One region of the Pantoea sp. PGP6 genome, then DNA from elsewhere that is predicted to be linked to it. Evidence: predicted binding sites of a transcription regulator. Region 1 holds the regulator's gene; each other region holds the start of a gene.

Region 1 (3,281 bases):
TACTGCCCATGCGTTCACGGGTGAGGATCGCTTCAAAAAGCGTCTGGTGCGGCAGGTTGAGCTGCTTAGCGGCCAGTTCGCTGATGATTTCCAGCGCGCGTTTTTTGCTCTGGCAGTGTACGCCGCTGCGGGTGCAGTCAGGCGAAAGCACTGTGCTCAATTCCAGTGTTAGATCGTTGTTCATTATCGTTTCACTTGCGAGTTAACCTGGCCATCAGCCACCAGCGTATCATGATGCTGGCGGTAAATGGCGCTTGCTTAGATGACAAAACGGGGCGGATTATCCGCCCCATCCTGTCGGCTCTGCGCGGCAGGCGCGCGTAGCTAGCGTGAAGGTTAGTGTTTTTTCAGTTTATCTTTGTGTTTGGTCAGCTGACGGGCGAGCTTGTCGATCAACCCGTCAATCGCCGCATACATATCTTCCGCTTCGGACGTGGCGTGCAGCTCGCCACCGTTTATGTGCAGCGTTGCGTCAGCCACCTGGGTGACTTTCTCAACTTTCAGCACAATATAAACCTGATTGATATGTTCGAAATAGTGTTCCAGTTTGGCAAATTTACCGCTGACGAAATCGCGCAGTGGTGCGGTGATTTCAACATTTTGCCCGGTAAGGTTCAGCTGCATAGGTCTTCCTTCTCATTTCTGTCAAACCAGCTGTTTGCGCTGGTTCGATGGCGGGATGGATAAAGACTCGCGGTATTTGGCGACGGTACGACGTGCCACCATGATCCCTTGATCAGATAACATGGAGGTGAGTTTACTGTCGCTCAAGGGTTTGGCTGGATTTTCCGCCGAGATTAATTTTTTCACCAGTGCGCGAATGGCTGTCGATGAGGCTTCGCCGCCACCTTCAGTATTCACGTGACTGGAGAAAAAGTACTTCAGTTCAAAAATGCCTCGCGGACTGTGCAGATACTTTTGCGTAGTGACGCGGGAAATGGTCGATTCGTGCATCTCAACCGCCTGGGCGATATCGGCCAGCACCATCGGGCGCATAAACTCTTCGCCCTGTTCAAAGAAGGCCTGCTGCTGCTCGACAATACAGCGTGTCACTTTCAGCAGCGTATCGTTGCGGCTTTCCAGGCTTTTAATCAGCCAGCGCGCTTCCTGCAGGTTGCTGCGAATGAACTGACTGTCGCTGTCGTTACGCGTCGCCCCGCTCATGGCGGCATACTGCTGGTTGATCTTGAGGCGCGGGACGCTGTCGGCGTTCAGTTCAACCGTCCAGCGGCTGCCGACTTTCCGCACCAGCACGTCGGGGATCACATATTCCGGTTCACCGGTATTAATTGACTGACCGGGACGCGGGTCCAGCGACTGAATTAACATCATCGCCTCTTTCAGCACCTCTTCTTTGAGGCGCGTCACCCGCATCAGGCTGCGAAAATCGTGGTTGGCCAGCAGATCCAGATGTTCACTGACGATCAGGCGGGCTTCCGCCAGCATCGGCGTCTCGGGCGCATATTGCGACAGCTGCACCAGCAGACAGTCGCGCAGATCGCGCGCACCGACGCCAACCGGATCAAAGCGCTGAATGCGTTTCAGCACCGCTTCGACTTCATCGGCCTCAAGCTCATCGTTGCCGATGCTGTCGAGGATCTCGTCAAGCGAAACGGTGAGGTATCCGGTATCGTCGATCGCATCCACGATCGAAGTGGCAATGGCGCGGTCAGTATCGCTAAATGGCGTTAGCTCAACCTGCCACATCAGGTAATCCTGCAGTGACTGGGTGGTTTCGCCCTGATAAACCGGTAACTCATCATCCTGATAATCGGTACCGGTCCCGGATGGCGTGCCGGCGGTGTAGATTTCATCCCAGGTCGCGTCCAGCGGCAGCTCGTCAGGCATCTCTTTCTGCTCAAGCGCTTCACGGGTATCCAGCGCTTCGCCTTCGGGAGCCTCACGAGAGTCGATTTCATCATGCAGGTCGGTTTGTTCAAGCAGCGGATTACTTTCCAGTGCCAGCTGTAACTCCTGCTGGAGTTCAAGCGTAGAGAGTTGCAGCAGACGAATCGCCTGCTGCAACTGCGGTGTCATCGCCAGCTGTTGGCTGAGCCTGAGTTGCAAACCTTGCTTCATAGACAGGATGGTAGTTCCCAGGTAAACATCAGTATTTACGACACCTTATCAGAGTCTGAACTCTTCACCCAAATAAACCCGCTTAACCTGCTCATCTGCCAGAATTTCATTCGGCGTACCGTGCGCGATCAGGTGGCCCTGACTGACGATATATGCCCGTTCGCACACCGCTAAGGTTTCGCGCACGTTATGGTCGGTAATCAACACGCCAAGGCCGCTGTCACGCAAATGCTCAATGATTTTCTTGATGTCGATGACCGAGATCGGGTCGACACCCGCAAACGGTTCATCCAGCAGGATAAATTTAGGGTTGGCGGCCAGCGCGCGGGCGATCTCGACCCGGCGACGTTCACCGCCGGAGAGCGCCTGACCCATGCTGTCGCGCAGGTGCTCAATGTGAAACTCTTCCATCAGCTCGTTGGCGCGATCCTGACGCTGCTCTTCGGTGAGGTCGTCACGGATTTGCAGAACCGCCATCAGGTTATCGTAGACGCTGAGGCGACGGAAAATAGAGGCCTCCTGCGGCAGATAGCCGATACCGCGACGCGCACGGGCATGCAGCGGCAGGATACTGATATCTTCGTCATCGATAATAATGCGTCCCGCATCGCGCGGCACAATGCCGACCACCATGTAAAAGGTGGTGGTTTTACCGGCACCGTTGGGACCCAGCAGGCCGACAATCTCGCCTGACTTTACCTGCAGACTGACATCTTCTACCACGCGACGGCCTTTATATGCCTTCGCCAAGTTTTCTGCGATTAATGTGGCCATAGCTATCAGTTACTCTTCTTTCCGCTGTTGGACGAACCTTTATCCTGCAGTTGCGACGGCACCAGCACGGTGGTGACGCGCTTATTCTGGCCCTGGCTGTAAGCCTGCATTTTCTGCTCTTTCACCAGATAGGTAATGCGATCGCCCTTGATGTTGCTGTCCTGCTGCTCAATGAAGGCGTTGCCGGTCAGTTCAACAAAGTCGTTAGCCAGTTCATAGTGCAGTTTTGCCGCATGGCCCTGCACCGGTTTGCCGCTGTCCTGCATCTGGTAGAAGGTGGCAGGATTGCCGTACGCATCGACGATGGTTTTCTTGCTGTCGCCGCCCGGACGGGTCACCACCACTTTATCAGCGGTGATTTTGATCGAACCCTGAGTGACGATAACGTTGCCGGTAAAGGTCGCGACATTGCCCTGCAGATCCAGCGC
Region 2 (3,281 bases), 3.8 Mb from region 1:
TACCAGCGTGACTTCACTGTCGGTAAATCCCTGGCCAGCCTCAAGACTCTCGCGCATCACCTCAATATTCAGCGAAAAGTAGCCGGTCAGTTCCGGTAACGGCGTGCCGAACAGTTTACGTGAGCTTTGCGCCAGTAATTGCTGCGCCGCCGGATTGGCATAGTGGATAACCAGGTCGTTATCCACCAACAAAATACTGTTGATTAACGCGTTGAGAATCTGCCCTGCATCGGGCAGAGAGCCAGTTGCCATACAGCGTTCCTCTGCACTAAGTTAGTGCATTTTAGTCTTTAAGCCGAAATGAAGGCGAATGAACGGTGAATTCGCGGAGAAAAAAGCCCATCCGAAGATGGGCTGAAAGTTTCCACGGCAACAAAAACGTCTGACCAATTAAACGCTGTAGTAAAGCTCGAACTCTACCGGATGTGGCGTCATGCGGACGCGGTCCAGTTCTGCTTTACGCAATTCGATGTAAGCGTCGATGGTTTCGTCGGTGAACACGCCGCCACGAGTCAGGAACTCGCGGTCTTCGTTCAGGGCGTTCAGCGCTTCTTCCAGCGAGCCAGCAACTTTTGGAATCTCAGCTTCTTCTTCCGGTGGCAGGTCATACAGGTTTTTATCCATCGCATCGCCAGGATGGATCTTGTTGATGATGCCGTCGAGGCCAGCCATCAGCAGTGCGGTGAATGCCAGGTATGGGTTAGCCGCTGGGTCCGGGAAGCGCGCTTCAATACGACGTGCTTTCGGGCTGGCTACAACCGGGATACGGATTGAGGCTGAACGGTTACGGGCAGAGTACGCCAGCATAACCGGGGCTTCGTAACCAGGGACCAGACGCTTGTAGGAGTTGGTGGTCGGGTTCGCCAGCGCGTTGATCGCTTTCGCGTGCTTGATGATACCGCCGATGTAGAACAGCGCCATTTCAGACAGGCCGCCGTATTTGTCACCGGAGAACAGGTTCTGGCCGCCTTTAGACAGTGACATATGGCAGTGCATACCTGAACCGTTGTCGCCAAACATTGGCTTCGGCATAAAGGTCGCCGTTTTGCCGTAGGCGTGGGCCACGTTGTGCACGACATATTTGTAGATCTGAATTTCGTCGGCTTTTTTGGTCATGGTATTGAAGCGGGTTGCCACTTCGTTCTGACCCGCAGTCGCCACTTCGTGGTGATGCGCTTCAACCACCAGACCCATCTGTTCCATCGTCAGACACATGGCAGAACGGATGTCCTGTGATGAGTCAACCGGTGGCACCGGGAAGTAGCCGCCTTTCAGACCTGGACGGTGACCTTTGTTACCGCCTTCGTACTCTTTGCCGGTGTTCCAGGCCGCTTCGATATCGTCGATAGCAACGTGTGAACCGGAGGTCGATGAACCGAAACGGATGTCATCGAACAGGAAGAATTCAGGCTCTGGCCCAAACAGCACGGTATCAGCGATGCCGGAAGAACGCAGGAAATCTTCAGCGCGCTTGGCAATTGAGCGTGGGTCACGATCGTAGCCCTGCATGGTGCCTGGCTCGAGAATGTCACAACGGATGATCAGCGTAGAATCTTCAAAGAAAGGATCCATGACCGCCGTAGTAGCGTCAGGCATCAGCACCATGTCTGATTCGTTAATGCCTTTCCAGCCACCGATGGAGGAGCCATCGAACATTTTGCCTTCTTCGAAGAAGTCAGCGTTAACCTGGTGAGCAGGGATAGTAACGTGCTGTTCTTTACCTTTGGTATCGGTAAAACGCAGGTCAACAAACTTAACTTCATGCTCGTTCATCATCGAGAGAACGTGTTCAGCGGACATACTCAACTCTCCTGGAAATGGTCATTGTCTACATGGTGAGGGAACGTCGTTGCCGGGAATGCGTTTCTGACTACTGCCATCCCTGACCTGGCTATTCCGGCACGCTCTTCAACCGTCGTCTGACTGGCGTTTGCGCTTAAAAGAGATAAAGCGAATTCTGTGCCAACTTTCTCCGTGTCGGTTAAATCGCCCTGTGGTGCACCTTTTTGTCCTCCGGTCGCTGCACCACGATAGTCTCAGTGCACTATTATGGTGCTTTTGGTCGATCGTTAAGCACTAAAGTGGTGCAACAGCCCAACTTAGTGCATTTTCTGCACCGGGAACAGTGCGAATTTGCGGCAATGCAATAAACTTTCAGTGAAAAGTGTGATCGTGTTCAGTCTTCCGCTTAATCCGTGTACAATAGCGCGCTATTTCTAATGCCTGAGGCAAAGCTGTGATCGAAAATTTGCGTAACATCGCCATCATCGCGCACGTTGACCATGGAAAGACCACCCTGGTTGACAAACTGCTGCAACAATCCGGTACTTTTGATGCCCGTACCGAAGCAACCGAGCGCGTGATGGACTCCAATGATTTGGAGAAAGAGCGTGGGATTACCATCCTCGCAAAAAACACCGCCATTAAGTGGAATGACTACCGTATCAACATCGTTGATACCCCAGGACACGCCGACTTCGGTGGTGAAGTTGAGCGCGTCATGTCCATGGTGGACTCGGTGCTGCTGGTTGTAGATGCGATGGATGGCCCTATGCCGCAAACTCGCTTCGTGACCAAAAAAGCGTTCGCGCATGGTCTGAAGCCGATTGTGGTTATCAATAAAGTTGACCGTCCTGGCGCGCGTCCGGATTGGGTTGTTGATCAGGTATTCGACCTGTTCGTTAACCTCGACGCGACCGACGAGCAGCTCGACTTCCCTATCATTTTCGCCTCGGCGCTGAATGGTATTGCAGGTCTGGAGCACACCGATATGGCGGACGATATGACTCCGCTGTATCAGGCGATTGTTGACCACGTTTCTCCACCACAGGTTGAAGCTGAAGCGCCACTGCAGATGCAAATCTCGCAGCTGGACTACAACAACTACCTGGGTGTTATCGGTATCGGCCGCATCAAGCGCGGTAAAGTGAAGCCTAACCAGCAAGTCACCATTATCGATAGCGAAGGTAAAACCCGTAACGGTAAAGTCGGTAAAGTGCTGACTCACCTGGGTCTGGAGCGTATCGACAGCGACCTGGCTGAAGCGGGCGACATCATCGCCATCACCGGTCTGGGCGAGCTGAATATCTCTGACACCATTTGCGATCCACAAAATGTTCAGGCGCTGCCAGCGCTGAGCGTGGATGAGCCAACGGTAACCATGTTCTTTAACGTCAACACCTCACCGTTCTGCGGTAAAGAAGGTAAGTACGTGACTTCACGTCAGATCCTTGAGCGTCTGAACAAAGAACTGGTACACAACGTGGCGCTGCGTGTTGAAG
Region 3 (3,281 bases), 410 kb from region 1:
ACATGCCGGGTGAAAATCGCCGCCTGGGTTTGCGGCTGGCCATCGCCGCCCATCGATCCATAGACCAGGGTACGGCCATCTTTCAGGCGCGCGGCAGCGGGATTAAGGGTATGAAACGGCTGCTTGCCGGGGGCCAGCGCCAGCAGGTGATCGGGATCGAGACTGAATGCCGCGCCGCGATTCTGCCAGGTAATGCCGGTGCCCGGCAGCACCACGCCGCTGCCAAATTCGTGATAAATACTCTGGATAAACGATACGGCCAGGCCGCTGCTGTCCATCACGCCCATCCAGACGGTGTCGCCCGGACCCCGCCCGTTACCCCAGGGCGCCGCCTGGCGATCGTCGATCTGACTGGCGAGCGTGGCGAGATGATCGCTGTCGAGCAGCGCCTGTAAATCTTCGGTAACGTGGCGCGGATCGGTAATGTGTTTATCACGCAGCGCGAAGGCTTTTTTGGTGGCTTCCACGATGCGGTGTACGGTCTGCGCTTCACTGGCGTCAGCCATATCCAGCGCATCGGTAATGCCAAGGATCGCCAGCGACACCATGCCCTGAGTCGGCGGCGTCATATTCCAGATATCGCCTTCGCTGTGTGAAAGATGCAGCGGAGTACAGCGGCGGGCGCGCTGCTGTTGCAGATCCTCCAGGGTGATCGGCATGCCCAGCGCTGACATCTCACTGGCCAGATGGCGCGCCAGCGGGCCGCGATAAAAACTGTCGAGCCCCTGCTCCGTCAGCTGACACAGCGTTTGCGCCAGCGCCGGCTGGGTAAAGCGGCTGCCCGGCTGCGGCACATCGCCATCAGGCATAAAGGTGGCGGCAAAGCCGGGCTGATGCTGTAACTCGTTGCGGAAGGTCGCCGTGGCGGCCGCCTGTGAAGCGGTCACCGGAATGCCATCGGCCGCATAGCGAATGGCATCGCGCAGCAGACGTGCCAGCGGCAGTGGGGCAGCTCCCAGCTCCGCGCCCAGCTGCAACGCTTCATGCCAGCCGCTGACCGTGCCGGCGACGGTTAATGCCGCTTTCGGGCCGCGGTGTGGAATCTGTTGATGATCGCCGTAAAAATCGAAGTGAGCCAGCGATCCGGCTGCACCGCTGGCATCAATCGCGACAGGATCGCCGCCTGGCGGCATAATCAGCCAGAAGCCATCGCCACCGAGGCCATTCATGTGTGGATAGACCACGGCGATAGTTGATGCCGCCGCCACCATCGCTTCAATGGCGTTGCCGCCGTCACGCAGCACCGCCAGCGCACTTTCGCTGGCCAGATGGTGTGGCGTCACCGCCATCCCCTGTGGGGCCATATTGCTTTGAATCATGCTTTTCTCGTTCTGTTATCGGGTGACAGAACGGTATACAAAGCAAGAGCTGTTCCAGTTTTCATTCCGGCCGCGGTTGCAGCCGCGTTAACCTGGCGCAAATTATGCTAGCTTCAGCTGAAACAAAAGTTACAGGACCTGTTATGCAACAGCTTGATGAACGACTCAGAAGCCACTATTCCCAGCTCTCACCGCAAGAGCAACGGATTGCCGACTTTGTTTTTGACCATTTTGACGATCTGATCAGCTACAACAGCGCCGAGCTGGCGCGGCTTAGCGGCGTTTCGAAAGCCACTGTCAGCCGGTTGTTTAAACGTCTGGGCTATGAGAAGTACAAAGAGATGCGTGATGAGTTGCGCACCCTGCGTCAGAGCGGCATGCCGCTAACTGATAACCGCGATGCGGTGCAGGGCAACACCTTACTGTCACGGCACTATAAGCAGGAAATGGCTAACCTGACGCAGTGGGTGAATAGTCTGGATGCACAGCATTTCGGTGAGGTGATCCAGCAACTGGCGCAGGCAAAACGTGTCTTTATTATCGGCATGCGTAACGCCTATCCGGTGGCGCTGCACCTGCGTCAGCAGCTGATGCAGGCGCGGCCGCAGGTGCATATTCTGCCGCAGCCGGGCCAGACGCTGGCCGAAGAGCTGGTGGATATCACGCCGGATGACATGGTAGTAGTGATGGCGTTCCGCCGTCGCACCCGGATGATTCGCCCGCTGATGCAACAGCTACAAACCGCCGGCATCCCGCTGCTGGCGCTGTGTGAGCCGCAAGCGCAAACGGTGATTGCGCTGGCACGCTGGCAGCTCTGCGCGCCGCTCGACAGCGTCTCGGCTTTTGACAGCTACGCTTCGGCAATGAGCCTGATCAACCTGATCGCCAACGCGCTGCTGCATGAAATGCTGGCGCAGGGCCGTCAGCGTATTCATCAGATCGCCGATCTTTACCAGCAGTTTGACGAGCTGGAGCACCGCTAACAGGCACCTTTTTGGTGCCTTGCCCCATTTTAGTACAGCCTTTTCCGACAGCATTTCGCGGCTTATCAGGCCGCTTCTCTCCCAACCTCATTGCCATCTAACCCTTTTTCTCCCGCTGCGCTGATTGGCACATTAGTTGCAGAATGCATGCTTAAGAATCTTTTGTTTCACACAATCTCACCGGGGTGCATAATGAAAAAAGTTTTGATGGCGGTTGCGGCAGCGGCATTACTGATGGCACAGGCGGGCAGCGCGCTGGCCGATCAGCTGCAGGATATCCAGCAGCGTGGCGTGATCCGGGTGGCGGTGCCGCAGGATTTCCCGCCGTTTGGTTCAGTCGGCACCGATCTGCAACCCCAGGGTTACGACATCGACATGGCGAAGTACCTGGCGAAGCAGATGAAACTTAAGTTACAGCTGGTGCCGGTCAGCAGCGCCAACCGGGTGCCTTATCTGCAAACTGACAAAGTCGATCTGGTGATCTCCAGCATGGGCAAAAACGCGGAGCGTGAAAAAGTGATCGATTTCACCCGCGCCTATGCGCCGTTCTTCCTCGGTGTCTTTGGGCCGAAAGGCGAAGAGATCAAATCGGCGGCGGCACTGAGCGGCAAGTCGATTGGCGTAACCCGTGGCGCAGTGGAGGACATGGTGCTGAGTGAGGTCGCGCCGAAGGACGCTCAGGTGAAACGTTACGAAGATAACAACACCACGCTGTCAGCTTACCTTTCCGGTCAGGTGCAGTATGTCGCGACCGGCAACCTGGTGGTGGCAGCAATCGCCCGTCAGAACCCGGCCAAAGCACCGGTTGCCCAGTTTATGCTGAAAGATTCGCCCTGCTTCATTGGCCTGAAGAAAGACCAGCCGGCACTGAAAGAGAAGATCAATGGGCTGATTGAGCAGGGCATCAAAGATGGCACCCTGAACAACCTGTCAGAACAGTGGCTGAAAGCCCCGCTGCCCGCCAGCCTCGGCGCCTGAG

Evidence for each region. Region 1 encodes sigma-54, which starts transcription at its own class of promoters, with help from an activator protein. Its sites were predicted from a motif close to GTTGGCACANNTTTCGCTNT; they were not measured.
Region 2: glnA (glutamate--ammonia ligase) is a predicted target of sigma-54. The motif match lies at 1,948-1,967, and genes of this name have one in related genera.
Region 3: ACLIBF_RS16980 (gamma-glutamyltransferase family protein) is a predicted target of sigma-54. The motif match lies at 1,359-1,378, and genes of this name have one in related genera.

The regions. Positions count from the first base shown of each region.
Region 1 is NZ_JBQBMA010000001.1:3,882,915-3,886,195, reverse strand. Features, by position in the region: gene ptsN (PTS IIA-like nitrogen regulatory protein PtsN) at 1-184, opposite strand, end outside; gene hpf (ribosome hibernation promoting factor) at 337-624, opposite strand; gene rpoN (RNA polymerase factor sigma-54) at 646-2,079, opposite strand; gene lptB (LPS export ABC transporter ATP-binding protein) at 2,128-2,853, opposite strand; gene lptA (lipopolysaccharide ABC transporter substrate-binding protein LptA) at 2,859-3,281, opposite strand, start outside.
Region 2 is NZ_JBQBMA010000001.1:105,036-108,316, forward strand. Features, by position in the region: gene glnL (nitrogen regulation protein NR(II)) at 1-252, opposite strand, end outside; gene glnA (glutamate--ammonia ligase) at 391-1,800, opposite strand; gene typA (ribosome-dependent GTPase TypA) at 2,237-3,281, shown strand, end outside.
Region 3 is NZ_JBQBMA010000001.1:3,468,330-3,471,610, reverse strand. Features, by position in the region: gene ACLIBF_RS16980 (gamma-glutamyltransferase family protein) at 1-1,319, opposite strand, end outside; gene hpxU (MurR/RpiR family transcriptional regulator HpxU) at 1,463-2,302, shown strand; gene ACLIBF_RS16970 (transporter substrate-binding domain-containing protein) at 2,495-3,280, shown strand.